DNA from 3 places in the Delftia sp. WSY_16 genome. Region 2 is predicted to be linked to each of the others. Evidence: predicted binding sites of a transcription regulator. Region 2 holds the regulator's gene; each other region holds the start of a gene.
The links. Region 2 encodes FNR, which switches genes on or off when oxygen is low (the NO sensors DNR and NnrR bind a similar motif). Its sites were predicted from a motif close to TTGATNNNNATCAA; they were not measured.

Region 1 (9,594 bases), on a different contig from region 2:
GCAGTCTCGTCCCGCACGCCGCCCCTGTATTGAACGCAATTGCGGGGCGCCGGCATGTCCGTCACAGCCTCTAGGGGAGCATGGCGTAGGCCACGATCTCCAGCTTCATGCCCGGCACCACCAGCGCCGAAATCCCCATGCTGGAGCGGTTGGGATAGGGCGCCTCGAAGAACTCGCGGTACACGGCGTCGATGGCCGGCATGTCGGCCACGTCGGTCATGTAGATCAGCACCTGGGTCACATGCGCCAGCGTGCCGCCTGCGGCCTGCAGCGCGTTGCGCAGGTTGGTGAAGGTCAGGCGCGCCTGCTGTTCGATGGGGCCGGTGTCGATGCTGCCGTCGGGCCGCACGGGGCCGTGGGCCGTGAACAGCATCTGGCCGCTGGCCTTGACGGCCCAGGAGAAGGGCTGCTTGAGCGGCGGTAGTCCCACGTCGATGATTTGCTTCATGGATTTCCTTGTGTTTTGACTACATGCGAAGGCATGGTGTTCTTGCGCCGGAAACTTGGCGCGGCCCATCGGCGGACGCCGAGCAAGGGCCTAGGCCGGCCGCGCCGCCCCGCAGCGATAGTGTCGTCCCGCGCCCGCGCAGCGAGAGCGGGGGAAGCGGCAAAGCCGCTCAGGGGTCACAGTTTCGTTCTCACGGACCAGATTTCGGGGAACAGCACCACGTCCAGCATCTTGCGCAGGTAGCTGACGCCGCCCGTGCCGCCCGTGCCGCGCTTGAAGCCGATGACGCGCTCCACCGTGGTCACATGGCGAAAGCGCCACAGGCGGAAGGCGTCCTCGATGTCGGCGAGCTTTTCGCCGAGCTGGTACAGGTCCCAGTGCGACTGCGGGTCGCGGTAGACCTGGGCCCAGGCGGCCTCGACCTCGGGGCTGGCCGTGTAGGGCTGGGTCCAGTCGCGTTCCAGGTGCCCGGCAGGAATGGCCAACCCCTGGCGTGCCAGCAGGCGCAGGGCCTCGTCATAGAGCGAGGGCGAGCGCCATGCCGCCTCCACCTGGGCCAGCAGATCGGGCCGGTGGGCATGGGGCTGGAGCATGGCGGCATTCTTGTTGCCTAGCGCGAACTCGATGCAGCGGTACTGGTAGCTCTGGAAGCCGCTGGAGCTGGCGAGATACGGGCGCATGGCCGTGTACTCGGTAGGCGTCATGGTGGCCAGCACGGACCAGGCGCCGACCAGCTGCTCCATGATGCGGCTCACGCGGGCCAGCATCTTGAAGGCATCTGCATGGCGGTCGGCCGCCACGGCGGCCGTGGCGGCGCCCAGCTCGTGCAGCATGAGCTTCATCCACAGCTCGCTGGTCTGGTGCTGGATGATGAACAGCAACTCGTCATGCGTGGGCGACAGCAGTTGCTGTGCGCCCAGGATGGCGTCCAGCTGCAGGTAGTCGCCATAGCTCATGGACTGGCTGAAATCCAGCTGCGCCCTTTCCTCGGCGACGATGCGCTCGGTCAGGCCGCCATGGACGGGGCAGCCGCTCATTGCGGCGACTCCAGCACCGTGGCAATGGCGTCGGCCACGTACTGCACGTTGGCGCCGGACAGGCCCGACATGCACATGCGGCCCGAGCGGATCAGGTACACGCCATGCTCGTCGCGCAGGCGGTGGACCTGGGGCTCGGTGATGCCTGTGTAGCTGAACATGCCGCGCTGGGTCAGCAGGAAGCCGAAGTCGCGCCGCTCGCCAAAACGCTCCTGCAGCGCGCTGTGCAGCTGGGCGCGCATGTCCTTGATGCGCCCGCGCATCTGCGCCAGCTCCTGCGCCCATTGGGCGCTCAGCTCGGGCGATGCCAGCACCTGCTGCACCAGGCGTGCGCCACGGGTGGGTGGCGAGGAATAGTTGCTGCGCACCGTGGCCTTGAGCTGGCCCAGCACATTGCCGGCCGTGGACGCGTCGTTGCAGACCACGCTGAGGCCGCCCACGCGTTCGCCATACAGCGAGAAGTTCTTGGAAAACGAATTGGCCACGAAGGCCTGGGCGCCCGCATCGGCCAGGGCGCGCACGGACCAGGCGTCTTCATCGAGCCCATCGCCAAAGCCCTGGTAGGCCATGTCCACGAAGGGGATCAGGCCGCGCTCCACGATCACCGGGATCAGTTGCTGCCACTGCTCGCGCGACAGGTCCACGCCCGTGGGGTTGTGGCAGCTGGCATGCAGCAGCACCACGCTGCCCGAGGGCAGTTCGCGTAGCGTCTGCAGCATGGCGTCGAAGCGCAGGCTGCCCGTGGCCGCGTCGTAGTAGGGATAGCTGTGGGTGCGCAGTCCCGCGCCCTGGAAGATGGCCAGGTGGTTGTCCCAGGTGGGATCGCTGAGCCAGACCTCGGCGTCGGGGAAATAGTGCTGGATGAAGTCCGCGCCCAGCTTGAGCGCGCCCGAGCCGCCCAGGGTCTGCACGGTGGCGATGCGCTGACTGCGCACGGCCTCATGACCGGCGCCGAACACCAGGTCCTGCACCAGCTGGCGGTAGGGGGCTATGCCTTCGATGGGCAGGTAGCCGCTGGGGCTTTGCTCGCGGGCCAGGGCATCGCCAGCCTGGCGCACGCAGTCCAGCACGGGCAGGCGGCCGGCCTCGTCGAAATACAGGCCGATGCTCAGGCTGACCTTGTCGGCGCGTGGGTCCTGCTGGAAGGCCTCCATCAGCGACAGGATGGGATCACCGGGGTAGGGAGGGACGTGGCTGAACATCGAGGCGCGGGCGGTATCGAGGGGGGCAAGAGTCGTCATGTGTCTAAGGCAGAGAGAGAAACGCGAGGCCGGATGTCACCGGGCGGGAACCTGGGCTTGGGTGGATGTTGGGGTCTGGGTTGAGGTTGGGGTCTGAGGGGAGGGCTGGCCGGCCGGCCGGCGATACCAGATGGCGTAGACGGCGGCCAGCAGCAGCAAAAAGGGCAGGCCCGTGAGCACGGTCAGGCGGAATACGTCGGTGAACAGCGTGGACACCAGGGCGGCCAGCATCAGCGCCGCGCCCAGCAGCGTCAGCACCGGAAAGCCCCACATGCGAAAGGCCAGCGGCTTGTTGCCCTGGCGCACCCAGTGGATGCGGAAGAACAGGTGGGTCACGAAAATCATGAACCACGTGAACATGGCGCCGAACATGGCCACGGCCATCATCAGCATGAAGGACTGCTCGGGATTGATGATGTTGAACAGGGTGGCCACGGCAATGCCCAGGCACGACAGCAGCAGCGCCGGCAGCGGCACGCCGCGCGAGTTCACGCGGCCCAGCACGGCGGGCGCATGGCCGGCGCGCGAGAGGCTGAACATCATGCGGGTGGTGATGTACAGCTGGCTGTTCATGGCCGACAGGGCGGCCACCAGCACCACGAAATTGACCACGCTGGCCGCGCCGGGCAGGCCGATGATCTCCATCACCTTGACGAAGGGGCTGCCCTCCTTGCCGGCGGCCGACCACGGCACGATGGCCAGCATCAGCGCGATCGTGGCCAGGTAGAACACCACCAGGCGCACCATGGTGGAGCGGAAGGCGCTGGTGACGGCGCGCTGCGGGTCCTTGGCCTCGCCGGCGGCCACCGCGATCATCTCGATGCTCAGGTAGCTGAAGATGGCGATGATCACGCCCACCCAGGTTCCCCACAGGCCGTTGGGGAAGAAGCCGCCGTTGTTGACGTAGTTGGCAAAGCCCACGCCGTCCGGACGGGCGCCGAACACCACCCAGGCGCCGACCACGATGAAGGCCGCGATGGCGATGATCTTGATCATGGAGAAGCTGTACTCCACGGCGCCGAAGGCCTTGACGCTCATCATGTTCACGCCGATGAGCGCGCCCGAGAAGATCACCACCCAGGCCCAGCGCGGCACCTCGGGGAACCAGTAGCCCATGTACAGGCCCACGGCCGTCACCTCGGTGCCCACGGCCAGCACCACGCAGGCCCAGTAGGCATAGCGGACCATGAAGCCGGCCATCGGGCTGATGTAGTGCTCGGCATAGGCGCCGAACGAGCCCGAGGTCGGGTGGGCCACCGTCATCTCGGCCAGGCAGCCCATGAGCAGCAGCGAGATCACTGCGCCGATGGCATAGCTGATCAGCACGCTGGGCCCGGCAAAGCCGATGGCAAAGCCGCTGCCCAGGAACAGGCCGGTGCCGACGGCACCGCCGATGGCGATCATGGTCATCTGTCCGGCGGACAGCTGCTGTTTGAGTCCGGCTTCGCGCTGGACGATGTCTTCGAAGGCTGGCATGGGTTGTTGTCTCCGTTGCTGTGGGGGGCTTCGGAGGCGGATGCTATGGACGGCCTTCGCGGGGCGTTTAGTAGTTATCCCTAAATCGACTTGATCTTGGATAAGTTATTCTGTGAAACATGAATTCATAGGTGGTTTATGCCAATCGACATCGACAGAACGGACCGGCTGCTGATCCGCGCCCTGCAGGACAACGCGCGGCTGACCTCGGGTGAGCTGGCGCAGCGTGTGCATTTGTCGCAGTCACCGTCATGGCGGCGCATCAAGCGGCTGGAGGACGAGGGCGTGATCACCGGCTACCACGCCGCGCTGAGCCGGCGCGCCATAGGCTTTGGCGTGCTGGCCTTCGTGATGGTGGGCATAGACCACCAGAACGAGGAGTCCTCGCGCCATTTCCAGGAAGCGGTCTGCGCAATTCCCGAGGTCGTGATGTTCCACGGCATCTCGGGGCCGGAGGACTTCCTGCTGGTCGTCGTGGCGCGCGATCTCGACGCCTATTCCGATCTGCTGCTCAGCCGCCTGCACCGGCTGCCCGGCGTGCGCCAGGTGCACACGCATTTCTCGCTGCAGGAATTCAAGGGACAGCTGGCGGGGCTGCCGGTGGAATGACGGCTGGTGGCGCCTGGCAGGCTGCTAGAGCAGGCCGCTGTCCAGCGCCTGCATGCCATGGCGCACGCGCACGCGGTTGCAGGCATCGCTGCCGGCGGCGAACTCGCGGCAGGGCGAGGGGCGCCATTCATAGATGCCGCAATGGGCCTTCTCGCCCACCTTGCCGACCAGGGCCGCGCAGCGGGGACGCGCCCAGTCGGTTCCGCGCATGCGGCAGGTGTGGTCGGTGACTTCCTCGGCCAGCCCGGCTGGCACGCGGCCGCCCTGCGCCTGCGACTCGTGCACGGAAAAGTCCACGCGAAACGATGCGCAGCAGGCGCCGCAGCTCAGGCAGGGATGGGTCATGGCGTGGGGAGGGGAGTGCGCAAAGGCCGTGTCGGCGTCGGCCGCCATTGTGCCGCGCGCCGCTCGCCTGGGCCCGCCCGGGGGCAAAGCCGGGAACGCAAAACCCTGTCCCGCACTCCGATACCATGCGCGGTCCCGCCGCCCGGGTTCGATCAAAATCAAAATGAGAATAAAAATCAATTGATACAACACGCCATGCATTCGATGAACCCCGCGACGGACGCTGCAGCTCCGTCCACGCTGTCCGCGCCTCCCATGTCCTCCTCTGCTGCCGTTGCCGCCGTTGCTGCCACCACGGCCATCACCCTTGATGCCCTGCCCCGCCAGGTATCGGCGCGCGTGGTCGAGCTCCATGCCGCACGCGATGCCAGCGAGCAGGAACTGCTGCTGCGGCTCATGGAGATCGGCTTTCTGCCCGGCGAGCCCGTGCGCATCCTGGCCGCGGGCTTTCCGGGCGACGACCCGCTGGCCGTGCGCGTGGGCCAGACCACGTTCGCTTTGCGCCGCCATGAGGCGGCCCTGGTGCGCGTGGCGCCGGAGGCGGTGGCATGAGCGCGTCGTCCTCTCCCAAACTCATTCAGCCGCTGCAGCCTGCCCAGGGCGGCGGCGGCAGCGGTGATTCCGCACTGCGCCTGGCCCTGCTGGGCAATCCCAACTGCGGCAAGACGGCGCTGTTCAACCTGCTGACCGGCGCACGCCAGAAGGTGGCCAACTACGCGGGCGTGACCGTTGAGCGCAAGGAAGGCTGGCTGAGCACGGCCAGCGGCCGGCGCGTGCGCGTGCTGGACCTGCCGGGCACCTACAGCCTGCATGCGCACAGCGAGGATGAGCGCATCACGCGCGACATCGTCTCGGGTCGCCATGCGCGCGAGGCGCCGCCCGAACTGCTGGTCTGCGTCACCGACGCCACCCATCTGCGCCTGAACCTGCGCCTGGTGCTGGAGGCCCAGCGCCTGGGCCTGCCCATGCTGCTGGTGCTCAACATGAGCGACATGGCCAGGCGCCAGGGCATCGATATCGACCGCGAGGCGCTGTCACGCGCCCTGGGCATGCCCGTGCTGTCCACGGTGGGCGTGCGCCAGGACGGCGCGCGCGAACTGCTGCAATGGCTGGACGGCCCCGAAGCCCGCGCCCTGGCGGCGCCGCAGCTGCAGGCCTCGGCCCGCCCGGGCGATGCGCGCGAGCAGGTGCTGGCCCTGCACCAGCAGGTGGCCCGCATCATGGCCGACTGCGTCAAGGAGCCCGTGGTGGATACCCGGCGCGACGACCGCATCGACGCCGTGGTGCTGCACCCGCTGTGGGGCATGCTGCTGCTGGCGGCCACGCTGTTCCTGATGTTCCAGGCCGTGTTCAGCTGGGCACAGCCGCTGATGGATGGCATCGAGGGCGGCGTTTCGGCCGTCTCGGCCCTGGTCAACGAGCACATGCCTGAAGGCGCGCTGCGCAGCCTGCTGGCCGATGGCGTGATCGCCGGCACGGGCGCCGTGCTGGTCTTCCTGCCGCAGATCCTGATCCTGTTCCTGTTCATCCTTGCACTCGAGGATTCGGGCTACCTGCCGCGTGCCGCCTTTTTGCTGGACCGCATCATGGGCAAGGTCGGCCTGTCGGGCCGCTCCTTCATTCCGCTGCTGTCCAGCTTCGCCTGCGCCGTGCCCGGCATCATGGCCACGCGCTCCATCACCAGCTGGCGCGACCGCCTGGTGACCATCATGATCGCGCCGCTGATGACCTGCTCGGCGCGCCTGCCGGTCTATGCGCTGCTGATCAGCGCCTTCATTCCCGAGCGCACGGTGGGCGGCATCTTCAACCTGCAGGGCCTGGTGCTGTTCGCGCTGTACGTGGCCGGCATCGCCAGTGCCATGGCCGTGGCCGGCGTGGCCAAGCTGGTGGGCCGCAGCGCCGGCCCCACGCCGCTGCTGATGGAGCTGCCCTCCTACCGCTGGCCCAGCCCGCGCAGCCTGGCCCTGGGCCTGTACGAGCGCGCCATGATCTTCCTGCGCCGCGTCGGCGGCATCATCCTGACCGTGAGCATCGTGCTGTGGTTCCTGGCCAGCTACCCGGCGCCGCCCGATGGCGTCACCGAAGCGGCCATCCGCTACAGCTTTGCAGGCCGCATCGGCGGCTGGCTGGAGGTGGTCCTGGCGCCGATCGGCTTCAACTGGCAGATCGCCATCGCCCTGGTGCCCGGCATGGCTGCGCGCGAAGTGGCCGTCAGTGCCATGGGCACGGTCTATGCGCTGTCCGCTGCCAGCGACGAGGCCATGGCCGAGCAGCTGGGGCCGCTGATCGCCCATACCTGGTCCCTGGCCACGGCGCTGTCGCTGCTGGCCTGGTTCGTGTTCGCGCCCCAGTGCATTTCCACGCTGGCGGCCGTGCGGCGCGAGACCAATGGCTGGCGCTATCCGCTGCTGATGACGGGCTACCTGTTCGCGCTGGCCTACCTGGCCAGCTTCATCACCTACCGCGTGGCCCTCGCGCTGGGCGCGGGCTGAGGAGGGCCTTGAGCATGTGGCAAAACATCATCGTGGGCGTGATCGTGATGGTGGCGGCCGTGTCCCTGGTCTGGCGCTACCTGCCGGCGCGTTGGCGGCTGAAGGCCGGTCAGCTGCATCCGTCGCTGGCGCCCAAGGACGGGGGAGGCTGTGGCGGCTGCAGCGCCTGCGGCGGAGACAGCTGCGCACCGGACAGGCGCCAGCCATAGCGCCAGATCGGTCGCCAGGCCGGTCGCCAGGCCGGTCGCCGGGCCTCCGGCCGGTTGCACGCTCAGGCAGCGGCCAGCCAGATGCGGGCGCCGTCATCCAGCGCAGGCAGGCCATGCGCCAGGCGCGCAGCGTTGCAGCGGTCCGTGCCCATCTCGAATTCCCGGCAGGTCGATGAGCGCTGCTCGTAGATGCTGCATGCCACCTGTTCGCCGCAGCGGCCCGTGAGGGCCGTGCAGCGCACGGGGCGGCGCTCGGTGCCGTTCATGCGCCAGCGGTTGCCGTGGACCTCATGGGCCAGTTCATCGGGAACGGTGCCGCCCATGGAGCGCAGCTCGTAGACGGAAAATTCGACACGGAAGTGTTCGCAGCAGACGCCGCAGTTCAGGCAGGGATGCAGGGCTTCGGACATGGAAGTTCTTCTTCGGGAGACAGCAGGGCACGCACAGGCTTGCCGCGCCCGGTGCCCGGGGCGGCGCATAAGGCTGGGAAGAGGGGGTGCGGCCCTAGGTATGGCCCTGGAGGAACTTCAGATAGAAGGTGTGGATGCGCACGAACAGCGCACGCACCCGGGCCGCGAAATGCCGGCGCGGCCCGAAGAAGGAGGGCACGCGCGTATGGCGTGCAATGTGCGGATGGCGCAATGCGCAGCCGCCCAACGGAAACACCGCCTGAGGGCGCTTGGCCTGCAGGCGGTGTCTGGAGTGTTCGTGGCTCAGGTGCATGGGTGTGGGGGAATGCGCCTAGGCCAAAGGAGTGGGCGTGATCAGCCCGGCTGGCGGCCCAGCAGCAGGTACTCCATCAGTGCCTTTTGCACGTGCATCCGGTTCTCTGCCTCATCCCAGACCACGGACTGCGGCCCGTCGATGACCTCGGCCTGCACTTCCTCGCCACGGTGGGCGGGCAGGCAGTGCATGAACAGGGCGTCGGCACGCGCGGCGGCCATCATCTCGGCATCCACGCACCAGTCGGCGAAGGCCTTCTTGCGGGCCTCGTTCTCGGCCTCGTAGCCCATGCTGGTCCACACGTCGGTGGTCACCAGGTCGGCGCCCTTGCAGGCATCCAGCGGGTCCTTGAAGACCTTGTAGCAGCCCTCGCGCGGCGCCTTGCCGCCAAAGGCCAGCTTCTCGTCCACTTCGTAGCCGCCCGGCGTGCTGACGTGGACGGTGAAGCCCAGCAGGTCGGCAGCCTGCAGCCAGGTGTTGGCCATGTTGTTGCCGTCGCCGACCCAGGCGACGGTCTTGCCCTGGATGGAGCCGCGGTGCTCGATGAAGGTGAAGATGTCGGCCAGGATCTGGCAGGGGTGGAACTCGTTGGTCAGGCCGTTGATGACGGGCACGCGCGAGTACTCGGCAAAGCGCACGATCTTGTCCTGGCCGTAGGTGCGGATCATCACCAGGTCGGTCATGCGGCTGATGACGCGCGCGCTGTCCTCGATGGGCTCGGCGCGGCCCAGCTGGCTGTCGCCCGTGGTCAGGTGGACCACCGAGCCGCCGAGCTGGTACATGCCGGCCTCGAAGCTCACGCGGGTGCGCGTGCTGGCCTTCTCGAAGATCATGGCCAGCGTGCGGTCGCTGAGCGTGTGGTGCTTTTCGTAGTTCTTGAACTTCTTCTTGATCAGGGCCGCGCGCTCGAGCACATAGGCGTACTCGTCGGCCGTGAAGTCGGAAAACTGCAGATAGTGCTTGATGGCAGTCATAGGCAGGTCCTCATTCGGACAGGAATTGCACGATCAGGGG
Region 2 (9,594 bases):
GTCGAAAGCGTCAAGGCCAGCTATCCGTTCTACGTGATCCGCGTGGCCGGTGGCCTGCTGTACCTGGGCGGCATGCTGGTCATGCTGTGGAACACCTGGAAGACCGCGATCTCCGGCCGTTCCGTGAAGGTGGCCGTGCCTGCCGTCGTGGCCCACGCCTGAGCGTCTAGGAGCATTACTCATGTCCGATCACAACCATAGCGCTCCCAAGAGCTTTTCCCACGAGAAGGTGGAAACCAACAATTTCCTGCTGATCGTGCTGACCCTGCTGGTGGTCGCCGTCGGCGGCCTGGTGGAAATCGTTCCGCTGTTCTTCCAGAAGTCGACCACGGAAGCGGTGGCGGGCCTCAAGCCCTACACGCCGCTGCAGCTGATGGGCCGCGACGTCTATCTGCGCGAGGGCTGCTACAACTGCCACTCGCAGATGATCCGCCCCTTCCGCGCCGAGACCATGCGCTACGGCCACTACTCGGTGGCTGGCGAGTTCGTCTACGACCACCCCTTCCAGTGGGGTTCCAAGCGCACGGGTCCCGACCTGCACCGCGTGGGCGGCAAGTACAGCGACGAATGGCACCGCATCCACCTGAACAACCCGCGCGACGTGGTGCCCGAGTCCAACATGCCTGCCTACTCCTGGCTGGAGAAGAACAAGGTGGATGACACCGTGGTCGCCCAGCACATGAGCGCGCTGCGCAAGGTGGGCGTGCCCTACAGCGACGAGGAAATCAGCGGCGCCGCCGAGCAGGTCAAGGGCAAGACGGAAATGGACGCCGTCATCGCCTACCTGCAGGTGCTGGGCCGTTCGGTCAAGTAAAGGAGAGCGACATGGACATCACCACCATGCGCATCGTGGCCACGCTGGCCTCTCTGGCCTGCTTCATCGGTATCTGGTGGTGGGCGTTCGCCCGCCGCAACCAGGCCCGTTTCGAAGAGGCCGCCCAGCTGCCGTTCGAGCAAGACTGAGTCCCTCCACCAGAACGAGAACTTCCCATGAGCGATTTCGTAAACAACTTCTGGTCGATCTATGTCACGGCGATCACGCTGGGCGGCATCATCGGCTGCCTGCTGCTGCTGTATCTCACCGCACGCAAGAAGGTGGTCCCCTCGGCCGACAACACCACGGGCCACGTCTGGGACGAGGACCTGCGCGAGCTGAACAACCCCATGCCCAAGTGGTGGATGTGGCTGTTCATCATCACCTCGGTGTTCGGCTTCGCCTACCTGGCGGCCTATCCGGGCCTGGGCTCGTTCGCGGGCAAGCTGGGCTGGACGCAGCTGGGCGCCTATGAAAACGAGATGGCCAAGGCCCGCGCGGACCTGGAGCCGCTGTACGCCAAGTTCACGAGCATGAGCACCGAAGACATGGCCAAGGACCCCCAGGCCATGGCCATCGGCGAGCGCCTGTTCATGAACAACTGCGCGCAGTGCCACGGCTCGGATGCACGCGGCGGCAAGAGCTTCCCCAACCTGACCGATGGCGACTGGCTGCATGGCGGCACGCCCGACAAGATCAGGGAAACCATCACGGCGGGCCGCATCGGCATCATGCCGCCCATGGCCGCTGCCGTCGGCACGCCCGACGATGTGCGCAACCTCTCGCACTATGTGCTGAGCCTGTCGGGCAGCCCGCACGACTCGCTCAAGGCTTCGCTGGGCAAGTCCAAGTTCACGGCCTGCGCCGCCTGCCATGGCATGGACGGCAAGGGCAACCAGGCCCTGGGCGCGCCCAACCTGACCGATGACATCTGGCTGCACGGCTGGGGCGAGGCCGCCATCACGGCCATGATCAACAACGGCAAGCACAACGAGATGCCTGCCCAGAAGGACAAGCTGACCGAGGCGCAGATCGCGGTGCTTGCCTCCTATGTCTGGGGCATGTCGCACAAAGACGGCGCAGTCCGTCAATAAGGACAGGGGGCGGCGCTGCGGCGCCGCCTTTTTGCCTTTTGAGTTTTCAGATATTCCAAAAAACCAAGGAACCCACCATGAAGCCCGAGAACGGGGATGATGCCGGGAAGCCTCCCCGCAAAGTCATTCCGATCACGCCTGCCGACCCGGACCCGGGCCAGCTGGTGTCGATGTTCGAGTCCGAGAAGAAGGTCTACCCGCGCTCCATCAGCGGTGTCTTCGCACGCTGGCGATGGGCTCTGGTGTTTCTCACCCAACTGGTTTTCTATGGCCTGCCCTGGCTGGAATGGGGGCAGCGCCAGATGGTGCTGTTCGACCTGGGTGCGCGGCGCTTTTACCTGTTCGGGCTGGTGCTGTACCCGCAGGATTTCATCTACCTGGCGGGCCTGCTGATCATCTCGGCGCTGGCGCTGTTCCTGTTCACGGCCGTGGCCGGTCGCCTGTGGTGCGGCTTTTCCTGCCCGCAGACGGTCTACACCGAAATCTTCATGTGGGTGGAGCGCAAGGTCGAGGGCGACCGCAGCGCGCGCATGCGCCTGGACAAGAACGGCTGGACCTTTGAAAAGCTCTGGAAGAAGTCGCTCAAGCAGTTGCTGTGGATTGCCATTGCCCTGTGGACCGGCTTCACCTTCGTGGGCTACTTCGTGCCCATCCGCGAGCTGGGCGGCGAGCTGCTGGCGCTGCAGGGCAGCTGGCAGGTCTTCTGGGTGCTGTTCTACGGCTTCGCCACCTATGGCAACGCCGGCTACATGCGCGAGCAGGTCTGCAAGTACATGTGCCCCTATGCGCGCTTTCAGAGCGCCATGTTCGACCGCGACACCATGATCGTCAGCTACGACACGGGCCGGGGCGAGCCGCGCGCGCCTCGCACCAAGAAGGTGGACTACAAGGCCCAGGGCCTGGGCGACTGTATCGACTGCAAGATGTGCGTGCAGGTCTGCCCCGTGGGCATCGACATCCGCAACGGCCTGCAGTACGAATGCATAGGCTGCGGTCTGTGCATAGACGCCTGCAATTCCATCATGGACAAGATGGAGTATCCGCGCGGCCTCATCCGGCTGACCACGCAGAACGCCATGGCCGGCCTGTGGCGGCGGGCCCAGGTGCTGCGCCGCATCTTCCGTCCGCGCGTGCTGGTCTACTCGGCCGTGCTGATCGGCCTGAGCATGGCCATGATCGTGAGCCTGGCGCTGCGCCAGTCGGTCAAGGTCGACGTGATACGCGACCGGGCGTCGCTGTCGCGCATCGTCGCGGGCGGCAAGCTGGAAAATGTCTACCGCCTGCAGATCATGAATGCCACCGAGCAGGCCCAGCGCTACCGCATCAGCGCCCATGGCCTCGACGGGCTGGAGCTGGCGTCCGAGCAGGAGGTCGAGGTCGGCCCGGCCGAGACGCGCGGCATTGCGGCGCGGCTGCAGATTCCCTACGGTTCCGCCGAGCCGGGCTCGCACACCGTATTCTTCGATATCGATGCCGTGCATTCAGGCGCGGGACGCGCGTCCGAAAAGGCCGTCTTCCTGGTGCCCCGGTGATATGTCTGGCCGGCACCGCCCAGGCTGCGCCGGCTGTTTGAAAGAAAGAGGTTATCCATGTCTTCCAGTCCCGCAGTCTCCGCGCCCGCCACGGCCCCTTCGCATCCGGACGCCGGCAAGCCCTGGTGGAAGTTCGCCCATGTCTGGCTCGTGGTGGCCGGCCCGGCCGCCGTCGTGGTGGCTGGCGTGGTCACGGCCGTCATTGCGATCAATGGCGCCGATCCCGTGATCGATCCTGACTATTACCGCAATGGCATCACCATCAACGAGCGTGCCGATGGCGTGCGCGAAGTGCCCAAGAGCCTGGCGCCCGCGGTCACCGGCCGCAACCACGCGGCCACGCCCGCGCAGGACCATCCCACGGACCGCTGAAGGCAGGAAAATGCCGTGCACAAGGCCGCAGTCGCGGCCTTTTTGCATGGTGGATGGCATCTCCAGCATGCGCGAGGGCCAAGGGTTTCCTACAGGCAGTGCAGGGTGCGCAGGGCTTGGCACGGTGCGCGGGCGGCGCGCACAATGAAAGCCACCCCTCGACAGCTCAAGGAGATCGCTGATGTTGGCCCAACGCTGGATGTGGATTGCCTGGCCGGCCTTTCTGGCCGCCGCCGTGATGGAGATGCTGGTATTCGCCTTCGTGGACCCGCTGGAGCTGCACTGGCTCGGCGACCTGGGCTGGTCGCGGCAGGGAATCTACACGCTGGCCTTCTTCGCCTTCTGGGGCGTGACCATGCTGTCCAGCCTCATGACCACCATGCTGGGACGCTCCACGCACGATCTCAACGACGGCGTGGTCTCCGAGCCGGACCCAAATCTGGCCATGCAGGGCCTGGGGCGCGATTGAACCTGCGTGCACTGCAATGGCAATGAACAAGGCCCGCGACAGCGGGCCTTGTTCATTGCCGGGGGGCGGGGCCTTGCGGCCTCACTGGCACTGCTGGCTGTTGACAATGCGCTTGAGCGCGTCCGTGTCCAGGATGCGCAGATGGCGCTGGCGCACCTCGATGATGTTTTCTTCGGCAAACTTCGAGAAGGTGCGGCTCACCGTCTCCAGCTTCAGGCCAAGGTAGCTGCCGATTTCCTCGCGCGTCATGCGCAGCACCAGTTCCGACTTGGAAAAGCCCCGGGCGTGCAGGCGCTGCACCAGGTTGAGCACGAAGGCGGCCAGGCGCTCCTCGGCACGCATGCTGCCCAGCAGCAGCATCACGCCATGCTCGCGCACGATCTCGCGGCTCATGACCTTGTGCACATGGTTTTGCAGGGCCGTGACCTCGCGCGACAGGTCCTCCAGCTTGTCGAAGGGCATGACGCAGACCTCGGCGTCTTCCAGCGCGACCGCATCGCAGGTGTGGTGGTCGTTGACGATGCCATCCAGGCCGATGATCTCGCCGGCCATCTGAAAGCCCGTGACCTGGTCGCGCCCGTCCTCGGTGGCCACGCAGGTCTTGAAGAAGCCCGTGCGGATGGCGTACAGCGAGGTGAAGGACTCACCGTTGCGAAACAGCAGGCCGCCGCGCTTGACCTTGCGGCGCGTGGCCACGATGTCGTCGATGCGCTGCATCTGCTCGGCATCCAGGCCCATGGGCATGCACAGCTCGCGCAGGTTGCAATTGGAACAGGATGCTTTGATGGTCTGAAGGTTCATGGAGTAAACATCAGCGGCGCAGCAGTGCGCCGGCGGTGACCTCGTGGATGGCGATGAGTTGGATCAAATTGTCGCAGCACTGCCGCGAACAACTCTTGATATGAGTCAAGGACGCGGCCAATGGGCTGCGGCACAGTGGACGACATTAGAGGAAAAAACCCATGACCGCTGTCACCCCAGAGCTGCTGCGTCGCTTCGACGTACCGGGGCCCCGATACACCTCGTTCCCCACGGCCGATCGTTTCGTGGAGGCTTTCGGTGCTGAAGACTATATCCTGGCACTTGAGCACCGCAAATCGAGTACCGCAGCGCGGGCCATGCCTTTGTCGCTGTATGTGCATGTGCCGTTCTGCGAGTCGCTGTGCTACTACTGCGCCTGCAACAAGATCGTGACGCGCCACCACGATCGCGCGGCCGTCTACCTGGACTACCTGGCGCGCGAGATGGCCTTGCACACGGCCCATTGCGGCAAGGGCCAGGCCGTCAGCCAGCTGCACCTGGGCGGCGGCACGCCCACCTTCTTCTCGGACGATGAACTGCGCACGCTGATGGCCCTGCTGCGCGAGCATTTCAAGCTGGAGCCGGGCGGCGAATACTCCATCGAGGTCGATCCGCGCACCGTCAGCGTCGAACGCCTGGCCGTGCTCAAGGAACTGGGCTTCAACCGCCTGAGCTTCGGCGTGCAGGACTTCGACGAACAGGTGCAGATCGCCGTGCACCGCGTGCAGCCGGCCGAGCAGGTGTTCGCGCTGGTGGCAGCGGCACGGCAGCTGGGCTTTGCCTCCATCAACGTGGACCTGATCTACGGCCTGCCCAAGCAGACGCCCGAGTCCTTCGAGCGCACGCTGGCCCAGGTCAATGCGCTGCGGCCCGACCGCATCGCGCTCTATGCCTATGCCCACCTGCCCGAGCGCTTCAAGCCGCAGCGGCGCATCGCGGCCGAGGACCTGCCCCAGGGCGCCGACAAGCTGGCCATGCTCTCGCGCTCCATCGCGGCCTTCATGGACGGCGGCTATGTCTACGTCGGCATGGACCACTTCGCCTTGCCCGAGGACGCGCTGGCCGTGGCCAAGCGCCAGGGCCGGCTGCATCGCAACTTCCAGGGCTACAGCACCCAGCCCGACTGCGACCTGATTGCGCTGGGCGTGTCGGCCATCGGCAAGGTGGGGGCCAGCTACAGCCAGAACGCCAAGACGCTGGAGGAGTACTACGACGCCATCGACGCCGGCCACCTGCCCGTGGTGCGCGGCCTGGCACTGTCGCGCGATGATCTGGTGCGGCGCGCCGTCATCATGGCCATCATGTGCCAGGGCGCCGTGCTGTTCGAGCCCATGGAGCAGGCCTGGCTGCTGGGCTTTCGCGAGTACTTCGCCCCCGAGCTGGCGGCGCTTCAGGACCTGCAGGCCAAGGGGCTGGTGCAGATCAGCGACGAGGGATTCCAGGTCACGCCCATGGGCTGGTACTTCGTGCGTGGCGTGGCCATGCTGTTTGACCGATATCTGCAGGCCGACAAGAACCGGGCGCGGTTTTCGAGGATCATCTAGGCCCCATGCTGTTGTCGCTGCTCTGGACCGCTTTGATCATGGGGCTCGTCGGCGGGCCCCATTGCCTTGCCATGTGCGCCGCGCCCTGCGGCGTGGTCACGGGCGGGGCGGGGCAGGGCACGGTACAGGGTGGTGGGCAGGTGGTCGCCGTCCATGGACTGCAAAGCCGGCTGTGGCTGCGCACGGCGCTGTTCCATAGCGGGCGGCTGGCCGGCTATGCCAGCCTGGGCGCTGCCTCGGCGCTGGCCATGGAAAGCCTGTCCTGGCTCACCAGCCAGACCACGGCGCTGCAGCCGTTCTGGACGCTGACCCATGTCGCCGTGATGGCCTGGGGCCTGGCCATGATGGTGCAGGCCCGCCAGCCCGCCTGGCTGGAGTCTGCGGGCCGCGCCGCCTGGCGGCGCGTGCAGCCCTGGGTGTCCGCCCCTGGCGGCACGCTGGCGGCGGGCTATGCCTGGGCGCTCATGCCTTGCGGACTGCTGTATTCGGCCGTGCTGGTCGCCGCGCTCAGCGGCGGCCCGTTGCAGGGCGCGCTGGCCATGGCGGCCTTTGGCGTGGGCAGCGGGCTGTGGCTGGTGGCCGGCCCCTGGCTGTGGCGGCTGGGCCGCCAGCGCCTGAACGGCCTGCGTGCCGAATGGGGCACGCGGCTGGCCGGCCTGATGCTGGTGGGCGTGGCCGTGTGGGCGCTTTGGATGGACCTGATCTACAAGCCCAGTCTCTGGTGCCGATGAACAACAGCGGGGGACAGACTTGGTCCTGAGGGTCGCGGATTGCCTGCAAGGCCCTCAGAACTGGAGATAATGCCCGAATCATCGGCTTACATTTGCCGATTCCTTCAGCCTCGGGGCCGTTGCCGCGCGTGAACCATTCCGTCCTCATCGATATCCGAGACCTCCGTCCGGGCATGTTTGTCCAGCTCGATGTTGGATGGCTGAACCATCCCTTTCCGGTCAGCAGCTTCAAGATCACCTCCAGCGCACAGATCCAGACCCTGAAATCCCTGGGCCTGGAGGCGGTGCGCTGCGTTCCGCACAAAAGCGACGCCTGGCCGGCCGAGGTGCGCACTCCGCCGCCGCAGCCGCTGCCCGCTGTGGCGGCCGCTGCAGCCGAACCCGCCGAGGAACCTGCACCGGCAGCGCCGCTGCTGCTGTCCGTGCCCAACTGGCGCGGCCGGCTGGAGGACTGCAATGCGCGCTTTCAGAAGGTGGAGCGTGGCTATGTGGCCATCGAAACCACCCTTGCCAGCGCGCCCGAGCAGGCGCGCATGCCCACCGAAGCCCTGGTCGACGGCTGCCTGGCCGAACTGGCCGGCCCGCAGGACGTGGCGATTCACCTCCTGTCCGATGGCGTGGGCAGCAACCAGAGCGTGCACGCCGTCAACGTGACCGTGCTCGGCCTGCTGCTGGGCCGGGCCCTGGGCCTGGAGGCTGTGCTGCTGCGCGACCTGGGCCTGGCGGCGCTGCTGCACGATGCCGGCAAGCCGGTGGCCGGCGCCGAAGGCATGCACGGCCTGGCCCTGGAGTCTTCCGTGCCCGACGCGCTGCGCGACCGCTACGAGCGCCATGTGGGTGAATCGGTGGCCATCGCCATGCGCATGGGCCTGTCGGCCCAGGTCACCACCGCCATCGCACAGCACCATGAGTGGGCCGACGGCACGGGATTCCCGCTGAGCCTGGTGGCCGAGGACATGGAGCTCACGGGCCAGATCCTGGCCCTGGTCAACACCTATGACCGCCTGTGCAATCCCGGCGATGCGCAGACGCCGCACACGCCGCACGAGGCGCTGTCCATGCTGTTCAGCCGGCTGCGCGACAAGTTCGCCGCGCCCGTGCTCAATGGCTTCATCCGCATGATGGGCGTGTTCCCGCCGGGCTCGGTGGTGGAGCTGACCGATGGGCGCCATGCCATGGTCATGTCCGTCAATGCATCACGGCCGCTCAAGCCTTCGGTGATGGTCCATGACGCCAGCGTGCCGGCCGCCCAGGCGCCCGTGCTGGCGCTGGAGCTGTTTCCCGCGCTGGGCATACGCCGGGGCGTGGCTCCTGCGCAGTTGCCGCGCGACGCGCTGGACTATCTGTCGCCGCGCCGGCGTGTCTGCTATTACTTTGAACGGGCGGTGGAATTGGATCCGCCGAAGGTGGCGTCTTGAACAAGCAAGCGCTCAACCGCGCCTGGCCCCGCCTGCTCGATGCACTGCAGGAGGCGCTGTGGCTGATCGATGCCCGCAGCCTGAAGGTGCTGCGCGCCAACGCCGCCAGCGAATCCGTCACCGGCTATGAGACCGATGCCGCCGTGGGACTGCCCGTGCAGGTGCTGGCCGCCACGCCGCAGCAGCAGGCGTTCTGGAGCGACCCCTTCAACTGGCAGGCCGGCGCCCAGTTCATTTCCGAGGTGCGCCGTGCCGACGGCCAGCTGGCGCCCGTGGAGATGCGCGTGCGCGCGCTCGACGGCGAGGTGCTCCTGGTCAGCATGCTGGACCGGCGCGAGCAGGCGCTGCACGAGGCCGAATTCGAAAGCCTGCTGGGCGAGTTGCGCGCCACGCTGGAGTCGGCGGCCGACGCCATCCTGGTGTGCGATCCCGATGGCCGCATCCGCGCCTTCAACCACCGATTCGCCACGCTCTGGGGCATCCCCGAGGCGTTGCTGGTACGCCGCAACGACGCGGCCATCCTCGATCACCTGGCCGGCCAGGTGCGCGATGCCGAGTCCTACGCGCAGCAGTTGAAGCTGCTGTCGGCCCAGCCCCTGATGGAAGCGTCCGACGTACTGGACCTGCGCGACGGCCGCATCCTGGAGCGCCGCGCCGTGCCCCAGCTGCGCCGGGGCCTGCCCATGGGGCGCATTTTCTCCTTCCGCGACATCACGGCCGAGGCCCAGACCCAGGCGGGCCTGGAGCTGGCTGCGCGGGTCTTCGAGTCCAGCCTGGACGGCATCTTCATCGCCGATGGCCACATGGACGTGGCACGTA
Region 3 (9,594 bases), on a different contig from region 2:
AACCAGCGCTGCTGAGCAGGATCGTTCTCGCGCAGAAAACCGCCGCGCGGCTCGCTGATGCGCAGCAGGCCGGACACCGTCACCTGGTCCTGGGATGCCTGCCCGGGCTGCGCCTGCCAGCGTGCGCGCTGCTCCGTGGGGATGAAGCCCCGGTTGACCAGCACCTGGCTGCCATCGTCCAGCTGCAGCGGCGTCAGCACCCAGAAGCCTGCTCCCAGCTCGGTCACGGCCTGGGTCAGCACGGTCTTGCCTGTCAGCCATTGGCCGCTGGCCTGCACGGCGCGGTATTCATGGTCGGCGGCCGTGATCTGCGGCCATTCGGCGGGCGGGGGCAGGGCAGCGGGTGCGGCGTGCACGCGCTGCTCCACGCGCTCTATGAGATCCAGCTTCCAGGCGCGGCGCTGCACCTGCCAGCTGCCCAGGAAGATGAAGCCCAAAAACAAGGCGATGCCCACCGAGATGAGCATCGCCTGAGCGAGTGGGCCGCGCCGGCGCGATGCGCCTGCGCGGCTGGAGGGCCCGGAGTTTCCGGATGCGGTCAAGGCGTGACCACGGCCGGTGCCGTCTGCGCCGCAGGATCGGCCGGCATGGTGTGCTGGGGCATCATGTTGGTGTTCATGTGGAACATGACCCACAGCGTGCCTGCGATGCCGATGGCCACGAAGACCACGGTGAAGATGGTGGACAGCAGGGTCCAGCCGCCTTCGATCTTGCCGTTCATGTGCAGGAAGAAGACCATGTGGACCAGGATCTGCACCACGGCGAAGCCGCCGAGCACCATCACGGCCGTCGAGCGGTCCGAGATGATGTTGCCCATCACCAGCCAGAACGGGATGGCCGTCAGGATGATCGAGAGCACGAAGCCCCACATGTAGCCCGAGAACGTGCTGTGCGGGCCGGCATCGTGGTGGTGGTCGTCATGGCCGTGATGGTCGTGGTGACCGTGGCCGGCGTGGATGTCGTGTGCAGCCATTTACAGCACCCCCATCAGATAAACAAAAGTGAAGACGCCGATCCAGACCACGTCCAAGAAGTGCCAGAACATCGACAGGCACATCAGGCGGCGGTTGTTCTCGTGCGTCAGGCCGTGCTTGTTGATCTGGATCATCAGCGTGACCAGCCAGATCAGGCCGAAGGTCACGTGCAGGCCGTGGGTGCCCACCAGCGTGAAGAACGAGGACAGGAAGGCGCTACGCTGAGGCCCAGCGCCCTCGTGCAGCAGGTGGGAGAACTCATAGAGTTCCAGGCCCAGGAAGCACAGGCCGAACAGGCCGGTGATGGCCAGCCACATCTGCGTGCCGCCCAGCTTGCCCTGCTGCTTTTGCAGCATGGCGAAGCCGAAGGTGATGGACGACAGCAGCAGGAAGGCCGTGTTCATCGCCACCAGGGGCAGGTCGAACAGCTGGGCGCCCGTGGGGCCTGCAGCGTAGTTGCGGCCCAGCACGCCATAGGTGGCGAACAGCGCTGCAAAGATCAGGCAGTCGCTCATCAGGTAGAGCCAGAAGCCCAGAGCGGTGCCGTTTTCGGGATGGGGCTCCTCGGCGAGGTGGTACTCACGCGGGGCCAGGGCGGCAGCGCCGCCTGCGGTGTAACGGATATCAGACATGACGTGCCAGCTGTTGTGTGCGCAGTTCTTCCGTGGCCGCGACTTCCGCGGCGGGGATGTAGTAGTCGCGCTTGTAGTTGAACGTGTGGATGATCGACGCCAGCACGGTGGCGGCGAAGGACACGATGGCCAGGGGCCACATGTGCCAGATCATCGCGAAGCCGAAGACCGTGGACAGCGCAGCGATCACGACACCGGCGCCGGTGTTGGCGGGCATGTGCACGGGCTTGAAGCCGGTCAGCGGACGCTGGTAGCCGTGCTTCTTCATATCCCACCAGGCATCGATCTCATGCACCACAGGCGTGAAGGCGAAGTTGTACTGGGGCGGGGGCGAGGATGTGGCCCACTCCAGCGTGCGGCCTTCCCATGGATCGCCGGTTTCGTCACGCAGCTGGTCGCGCTTGAAGTAGCTGACCACGAGCTGCATCAGGAAGCTGCCGATGCCCAGGGCCACCAGGCCTGCGCCGCAGGCGGCGATGATGAACCAGATCTGCAGCGAGGGGTCCTCGAAGTGGTTGGCGCGGCGCGTCACACCCATCAGGCCCAGCACGTACAGCGGCGTGAAGGCCACCCAGAAGCCGACCAGCCAGAACCAGAACGAGCACTTGCCCCAGAACTCGTCGAGCTTGTAGCCGAAGGCCTTGGGGAACCAGAAGTTGATGCCGGCGAACACGCCGAACACCACGCCGCCGATGATCACGTTGTGGAAGTGGGCGATCAGGAACAGGCTGTTGTGCAGCACGAAGTCGGCCGGGGGAACGGCCAGCAGCACGCCGGTCATGCCGCCGATGGCGAAGGTGCACATGAAGCCCACGGTCCACAGCATCGGCACGGTGAAGCGGATGCGGCCGCGGTACATGGTGAACAGCCAGTTGAAGATCTTGGCGCCTGTCGGGATCGAAATGATCATCGTCGTGATGCCGAAGAACGTGTTCACGCTGGCGCCCGAGCCCATGGTGAAGAAGTGGTGCAGCCACACCAGGTAGGACAGGATGGTGATACACACCGTCGCGTACACCATGGAGGTGTAGCCGAACAGGCGCTTGCGGCTGAAGGTCGAGACGATCTCGGAGAAGATGCCGAAGCACGGCAGGATCAGGATGTAGACCTCGGGGTGGCCCCAGATCCAGATCAGGTTCACGTACAGCATGGGGTTGCCGCCCAGGTCGTTCGTGAAGAAGTTCGTGCCGACGTAGCGGTCCAGCGACATCAGCACCAGGGCTGCGGTCAGGATGGGGAACGAGGCCACGATCAGCGCGTTGGTGCACAGGGCAGTCCAGGTGAAGACGGGCATCTTCATCAGGTTCATGCCGGGTGCGCGCATCTTGATGATGGTCACGATCAGGTTGATGCCCGACAGCGTGGTGCCGACACCGGCCACCTGCAATCCCCAGATGTAGTAGTCAAGCCCCACCCCCGGGTTCTGCGCCCCCAGGTTGGACAGGGCCAGCCAGCCGGAGGTGGAGAACTCGCCCAGGAACAGCGAGATCATCACCAGCACGGCGCCGCCCGTGGTCATCCAGAAGCTGAAGTTGTTCAGGAACGGGAAGGACACGTCGCGGGCGCCGATCTGCAGCGGCACCAGGTAGTTCATCAGGCCGGTCACGAAGGGCATGGCCACGAAGAAGATCATGATCACGCCGTGGGCGGTGAAGATCTGGTCGTAGTGGTGCGGAGGCAGGTAGCCCAGGTTGTCGCCGAAGGCCATGGCCTGCTGCAGGCGCATCATCAGCGCATCTGCGAAGCCGCGCAGCAGCATGACCAGACCGAGGATCATGTACATGATGCCGATCTTCTTGTGGTCGATGCTGCACAGCCAGTCGCGCCACAGCGGGCCCCACAGGCGGAACTTGGTGAGAAGGCCCAGCACGCCGAGGCCGCCGAGCACCACGGCGATGAAGGTCACCAGCACGATGGGCTCATGCGCCATCGGGATGGAGTCCCAGGTGATGCGTCCCAGCAGCCAGTGGGCCTGTGCCGGGGAGGTATGTTCAGACATATCGAGTCTCTTAGGTCGTTTTGGAACGGGCGGCGGGCTGGCCGTCGTCCGCTTCCGCTATCTGCTTATTGCTGTGCGCTGGCGGCCGAGCCGTCGCGCTGGTCCAGGAAGGCCACGACGCGGTCGGCGTTTTGCACCGTGCACACATCCTGGGGCAGGTTCATGCCCACGGCCTTGAGATAGGCTTCACCGCCTGCGGCATCGATGGCCATCATGTGGTGCATGCACATCTTGCCTTCCTCGACGCAGCGGTTGAGCACCTTGTCGTACAGGCCTTCGTCCACGGTGGCGAAGCGCTCGACCGGGTTGCGCTCGCTGGGCTTGACCAGATTCAGGTAGGTGTCGCGGTTCAGGGCCTTGCCTTCGGACTTGGCCTTGGCAACCCACTGCTCGAATTCCTCGTCGCTGAGGCCGTGGAACTTGAACGTCATGCCCGAGAAGCCGGCGCCGCTGTAGTGCGATGCCAGGCCGTGGAACACACCGGTCTTGTTGATCACTGCGTTCAGCTCGGTCTGCATGCCGGGCATGGCATAGATCATGCCGGCCAGGTCAGGCACGTAGAAGGCGTTCATCGTCGAGGTGGCGGTCAGCTTGAAGTGGATGGGACGATCCACGGGAGCGGCCAGCTCGTTGACGGTGGCGATGCCCTTTTCAGGGATGAAGAACAGCCACTTCCAGTCCATGGCCACGACCTGCACTTCCAGCGGCTTGACATCGGTGCTCAAGGGCTTGGAGGCCGAGACGCGGTCCAGCGGGCGGTAGGGGTCGAGCTTGTGGGTGCTGATCCAGGTGATGGCGCCCAGCGCGATGATGATCATCAGCGGCACGGACCAGATCACCAGCTCCAGCGTGGTGGAGTGGTGCCATTCGGGGTCGTAGTGGGCCTCGGTGTTCGACTGGCGGTATTTCCAGGCGAACAGCAGCGTGAGGATGATCACCGGGATGATGATGATCAGCATCAGCAAGGTGGCCGTGACCACCAGGTTGCCTTGCTGCGCGGCGATATCGCCGGCCGGGTTGAGCACGACGGCTTTGCTGCAGCCAGTGAGACTGGCTGTCAAAGCGGCCGCGGTGAGCCACGCAGGCCCACGGAGTTCCTTGATTTTTAGCATGCTAGGGGCGCAACAAGAGCGCGTTTACATAGAAACGCGGATTACAAGATCCGGGCAAATGTATTACGAAGTATAAATTTGTCCATTGGACATTTTGTCCAACGTCAAGGAGAAGCCGGGAACTTTCTGCTACCTGGCGGGGCAGGCAGCGAGGTCCCGGCGATCCGGAGGCCGCATTTTTCGGCCGCGCGCAGCAGGAAAAACACCAAGTCCGGTCGAGGTGAAACCGCCTTGCGCCAGATCAAGCGAGGGCGTAGAACGGAGCTGTCAGTGAGACGAGACAAGGAGCATCCATCTATGAGCGGCCTCGACACAACTGCAAGCTTCCCCAACGGAAGCTACGAAAGCAAGGAATCTCTGTCCCGCGCCGACACCCACGAAGATGTCACGCCCAACGAGATCGCCGTCGGCGTGATCCTGGGGCGATCCTCGGAGTACTTCGACTTCTTCGTGTTCGGCATCGCCTGCGTGCTGGTCTTCCCGGCACTGCTGTTCCCCTATCTTTCCAAGCTTGACGGCACGTTGATGTCGTTCGGCATCTTCGCGCTGGCCTTCGTGGCGCGGCCGTTGGGCACGGCGCTGTCCATGGCCGTGCAGCGGCGCTGGGGCCGGGCGACCAAGCTGACGCTGGCGCTCTTCCTGCTGGGCGTGTGTACGGTGGGCATGGCCTTCCTGCCCAGCTACCAGCAGGCGGGCGTGAACGCCATCATCGTGCTGGCGCTGCTGCGCATCGGCCAGGGCATTGCACTGGGCGGCTCCTGGGACGGCCTGCCGTCGCTGCTGGCCATGTCGGCGCCCCAGAACCGGCGGGGCTGGTATTCGATGATCGGGCAGCTGGGTGCGCCGCTGGGCTTTGTGCTGGCGGCAGGCCTGTTTGCCTTCATCTATGCCCATGTGGATGCCGACGAGTTCCTCAGCTGGGGCTGGCGCTATCCCTTCTGCGTGGCCTTTGCCATCAACGTGGTGGCACTGTTTGCCCGGTTGCGCCTGGTGGTGGGCCAGTCCTACACCGAGCTGCTGGCGCAGCGCGAGCTGGAGCCCATGGGCGTGGTGCCGCTGATGCGCGACGAGGGCCGCAACGTGGTCATCGGCGCCTTTGCAGCCCTTGCCAGCTTTGCGCTCTTCCACCTGGTGACCATCTTCCCGCTGTCCTGGATCTCGCTGTATTCGGACCAGTCGGTGAACCATGTGCTGGGCGTGCAGATCGTTGGCGCCTTCTGTGCGGCCGGCGCCATCATGGTTTCGGGCTGGCTGGCCGACCGGGTGGGGCGGCGCAACACGCTGGGCACCATGGCCTGCCTGATCGGCATCTTCAGCTTTGTGGCTCCCTGGCTGCTGGGCAGCGGCACCACGGGCAACAACGTGTTCATCATCGTCGGCTTCATCCTGCTGGGCCTGTCCTACGGGCAGGCGGCAGGCACGGTGACGGCCAACTTCCCCTCGCGCTATCGCTATACGGGCGCGGCCCTGTCCTCGGACATGGCCTGGCTGGTCGGCGCGGCCTTTGCCCCGCTGGTGGCGCTGGGCGTGTCCTCGCGCTTCGGACTGGTGGCGCTGGGCATCTATCTGCTGTCGGGCGCGCTGTGCACGCTGGCGGCGCTGGGCATCAACCGGGCCATCGAGACGCGCGACTGAACGGGCCCTTGCAAGCCAAAGGCCGGCTCTGCCGGCCTTTTTTGTCGCCGGGCCGCCCCAAGGCAAAAAGCTGGCCCCCTGGGGGGCAGCGGACCTTGCGAAGCAGGGGAGCGTGGGGGCATTTTCCGTTGCGGCTCCGCCTCAGGGGTTTTCACCGTAGCGCTGCTTGAAGTCGAATTCGAGCCTGTCGCAGTCCTGCACCGATTCAAACTGCCGCGTCTTGCGCTCGGCCTCCGGCCTGGCGGTTTCCTTGCGGCAGATCTTGATGGTTTCGCGCTCCACCCAGCGCGCCTCGCCTTCGGGCGTGGACAGCAGCTGCCCGGCCAGCATGAGCACACCGAAGAAAGCCACGGGCAGGCCGATGAGCCAGGGCACGATGCGGCTTTTGCCTGGTTGGGCCGGTTCGGCGGAATGAGGCTCGGGTGTCGGTGGTTGCGGCATGGTGTGCTTGCTGTGGTTGCGGCTGGCGATTATCCAGGGCACCGACGGCGCACGGGCTGAGCGGGATCAGGGAACGGCGATATCGCCTGTGCCGCCCATTTCCCTCATTTCGCCCATCTCCTGCACCCGCCATTTCTCCAGCGCGAGAATCTCGGCCCTGCGGCCCAGATGGGGAGCCACCCACAGCTGCAGCCGGCGCGGCCCGCGTGCAAAGCCCAGCGGCGCAACCGGCGGCCAGTCGCGCGCCGCTGTTGCGCGCACATGTCAGCGATCCGGCCAGTGACGGGCTGGAGATCGTGCTCAAGGGCGGGCAGATGGGAGGAGAGGCCTTCTTTGGCCACGTGCGTGATGGAGGGACGGGCAGGGCTCGCTGCCGCGACGATGGGGCAAACCTATAATGCGCGTTGGTCCCGACGGGACACCCTCCCGCCAGGGACAGCGCCCCGCGTGCGCGCTCCGAACTCCTAGACACCATGAGCACACCCACTTTCACCGTTGCCGACATTCGCAAGAGCTTTCTGGACTTTTTTGCATCCAAGGGCCACACCATCGTGGAGTCGAGCCCCCTGGTGCCCGGCAACGACCCGACGCTGATGTTCACCAACTCGGGCATGGTCCAGTTCAAGGACGTGTTCCTGGGTACCGACAAGCGCCCCTACACGCGCGCCACTTCGGTGCAGACCTGCCTGCGCGCAGGCGGCAAGCACAACGACCTGGAAAACGTGGGCTACACCGCCCGCCACCACACCTTCTTCGAGATGCTGGGCAACTGGTCCTTTGGCGACTACTTCAAGCGCGAGTCGCTCAAGTGGGCCTGGGAACTGCTGACCGAGGTCTACAAGCTGCCCAAGGAGCGCCTGCTGGCCACGGTCTACGCCGAGGACGACGAGGCCTACGACATCTGGACCAAGGAAATCGGCCTGCCGCCCGAGCGCGTGATCCGCATCGGCGACAACAAGGGCGGCCGCTACAAGAGCGACAACTTCTGGATGATGGCCGACACCGGCCCCTGCGGCCCCTGCTCGGAAATCTTCTACGACCACGGCGCGCACGTGGCCGGCGGCCCTCCGGGCAGCCCTGACGAAGACGGCGACCGCTTCATCGAGATCTGGAACAACGTGTTCATGCAGTTCGACATGGACGAACAGGGCAACGTCAAGCCGCTGCCCGCCCCCTGCGTGGATACCGGCATGGGCCTGGAGCGCCTGGCCGCCATCCTGCAGCATGTGCACAGCAACTACGAGATCGACCTGTTCCAGGCACTGATCAAGGCGGCTGCGCGCGAGACGCATATTGCCGACCTCGAGACCCCGTCGCTCAAGGTCATTGCCGACCACATCCGCGCCACCTCCTTCCTGGTGGCCGACGGCGTGATCCCGTCCAACGAAGGCCGCGGCTACGTGCAGCGCCGCATCGTGCGCCGCGCCATCCGCCACGGCTACAAGCTGGGCCAGAAGACGCCGTTCTTCCACAAGCTGGTCAAGGACCTCGTGGCCGTGATGGGCGACGCCTATCCCAAGATCCGCGAGCAGGAAGCGCGCATCACCGAAGTGCTCAAGGTCGAGGAAGAACGCTTCTTCGAGACCCTGGCCAACGGCATGGAAATCCTGGATGCGGCGCTGGCCGGTGGCGCCAAGGTGCTGCCCGGCGACGTGGCCTTCAAGCTGCACGACACCTACGGCTTCCCGCTGGACCTGACCAACGACGTCTGCCGCGAGCGTGGCCTGGGCGTGGACGAGGCAGGCTTTCAGGCCGCCATGGAAGAACAGAAGAACAAGGCCCGCGCGGCTGGCAAGTTCAAGATGGACCGCGCCCTCGAGTACACGGGCCAGGCCAATGCCTTCACCGGCTACCAGAAGCTGGCCGAGGCCGCCAAGGTGGTCGCGCTGTATGCCGAAGGCAGCGCCGTGCAGGAACTCAAGGCCGGCCAGAGCGGCGTGGTCGTGCTCGACACCACGCCCTTCTACGCCGAGTCCGGCGGCCAGGTGGGCGACCAGGGCGTGATCAGCACCGCAGGCGCGCGCTTCGCGGTCGAGGACACGCTCAAGATCAAGGCCGATGTGTTCGGCCACCATGGCGTGCTGGAGTCCGGCAGCCTGAAGGTGGGCGATGCCGTGCAGGCCGAGGTGGACACGCAGCTGCGTGCCGCCACCATGCGCAACCACTCGGTCACGCACATCATGCACAAGGCCCTGCGCGAAGTGCTGGGCGACCACGTGCAGCAAAAGGGCTCGCTGGTCAACGCCGAGCGCACGCGCTTCGACTTTGCCCACAACCAGTCCGTGACCGCTGCCGAGATCCGCGAGATCGAGCGCCGCGTGAACGCCGAGATCCTGGCCAACACGCCCACCGACGCGCGGGTGATGGACATCGAATCGGCCAAGGCCACGGGCGCCATGATGCTGTTCGGCGAGAAGTACGGCGACTCCGTGCGCGTGCTGGACATCGGCACCAGCCGCGAGCTGTGCGGCGGCACCCACGTGCAGCGCACAGGCGACATCGGCCTGTTCAAGGTGGTGGGCGAAGGCGGCGTGGCCGCTGGCGTGCGCCGCATCGAGGCGGTGACCGGCGAGAACGCGCTGGCCTACCTGCAATCGCTGGAATCCACGGTGGACCAGGCGGCCGCTGCGCTGAAGGCGCCGACGGCCGAGCTGAACACCCGCATCGGCGGCGCGCTGGAGCAGATCCGTGCGCTGGAGAAGGAAGTGGCTGCGCTCAAGGGCAAGCTCGCTTCCAGCCAGGGCGACGAACTGGCCGGTCAGGCCGTCGACGTCAAGGGCATCAAGGTGCTGGCCGCCAGG

Region 1: the regulator FNR is predicted to act here: its motif matches at 5,305-5,318, upstream of ACF8O7_RS08870 (FeoA family protein).
Region 3: the regulator FNR is predicted to act here: its motif matches at 4,812-4,825, upstream of cyoA (ubiquinol oxidase subunit II).

Annotation. Positions count from the first base shown of each region.
Region 1 covers NZ_JBICKS010000018.1:128,631-138,224, reverse strand. Annotated here, with positions in the region: gene ACF8O7_RS08900 (RidA family protein) at 71-448, opposite strand; gene kynA (tryptophan 2,3-dioxygenase) at 625-1,485, opposite strand; gene ACF8O7_RS08890 (amino acid aminotransferase) at 1,482-2,687, opposite strand; gene ACF8O7_RS08885 (amino acid permease) at 2,763-4,202, opposite strand; gene ACF8O7_RS08880 (Lrp/AsnC family transcriptional regulator) at 4,341-4,811, shown strand; gene ACF8O7_RS08875 (YkgJ family cysteine cluster protein) at 4,836-5,156, opposite strand; gene ACF8O7_RS08870 (FeoA family protein) at 5,352-5,708, shown strand; gene ACF8O7_RS08865 (ferrous iron transporter B) at 5,705-7,648, shown strand; gene ACF8O7_RS08860 (hypothetical protein) at 7,663-7,857, shown strand; gene ACF8O7_RS08855 (YkgJ family cysteine cluster protein) at 7,920-8,267, opposite strand; gene ACF8O7_RS08850 (hypothetical protein) at 8,362-8,580, opposite strand; gene argF (ornithine carbamoyltransferase) at 8,622-9,554, opposite strand; gene ACF8O7_RS08840 (aspartate aminotransferase family protein) at 9,565-9,594, opposite strand, start outside.
Region 2 covers NZ_JBICKS010000005.1:95,864-105,457, forward strand. Annotated here, with positions in the region: gene ccoN (cytochrome-c oxidase, cbb3-type subunit I) at 1-162, shown strand, start outside; gene ccoO (cytochrome-c oxidase, cbb3-type subunit II) at 182-814, shown strand; gene ACF8O7_RS03540 (cbb3-type cytochrome c oxidase subunit 3) at 826-963, shown strand; gene ccoP (cytochrome-c oxidase, cbb3-type subunit III) at 991-1,908, shown strand; gene ccoG (cytochrome c oxidase accessory protein CcoG) at 1,986-3,440, shown strand; gene ACF8O7_RS03555 (FixH family protein) at 3,498-3,812, shown strand; gene ACF8O7_RS03560 (hypothetical protein) at 3,994-4,281, shown strand; gene fnr (fumarate/nitrate reduction transcriptional regulator Fnr) at 4,363-5,082, opposite strand; gene hemN (oxygen-independent coproporphyrinogen III oxidase) at 5,244-6,626, shown strand; gene ACF8O7_RS03575 (sulfite exporter TauE/SafE family protein) at 6,632-7,357, shown strand; gene ACF8O7_RS03580 (HD-GYP domain-containing protein) at 7,531-8,775, shown strand; gene ACF8O7_RS03585 (bifunctional diguanylate cyclase/phosphodiesterase) at 8,772-9,594, shown strand, end outside.
Region 3 covers NZ_JBICKS010000040.1:786,499-796,092, reverse strand. Annotated here, with positions in the region: gene ACF8O7_RS23315 (SURF1 family protein) at 1-467, opposite strand, end outside; gene cyoD (cytochrome o ubiquinol oxidase subunit IV) at 539-973, opposite strand; gene cyoC (cytochrome o ubiquinol oxidase subunit III) at 974-1,606, opposite strand; gene cyoB (cytochrome o ubiquinol oxidase subunit I) at 1,599-3,605, opposite strand; gene cyoA (ubiquinol oxidase subunit II) at 3,671-4,717, opposite strand; gene ACF8O7_RS23290 (MFS transporter) at 5,015-6,352, shown strand; gene ACF8O7_RS23285 (hypothetical protein) at 6,494-6,793, opposite strand; gene ACF8O7_RS23280 (hypothetical protein) at 6,860-7,054, opposite strand; gene alaS (alanine--tRNA ligase) at 7,267-9,594, shown strand, end outside.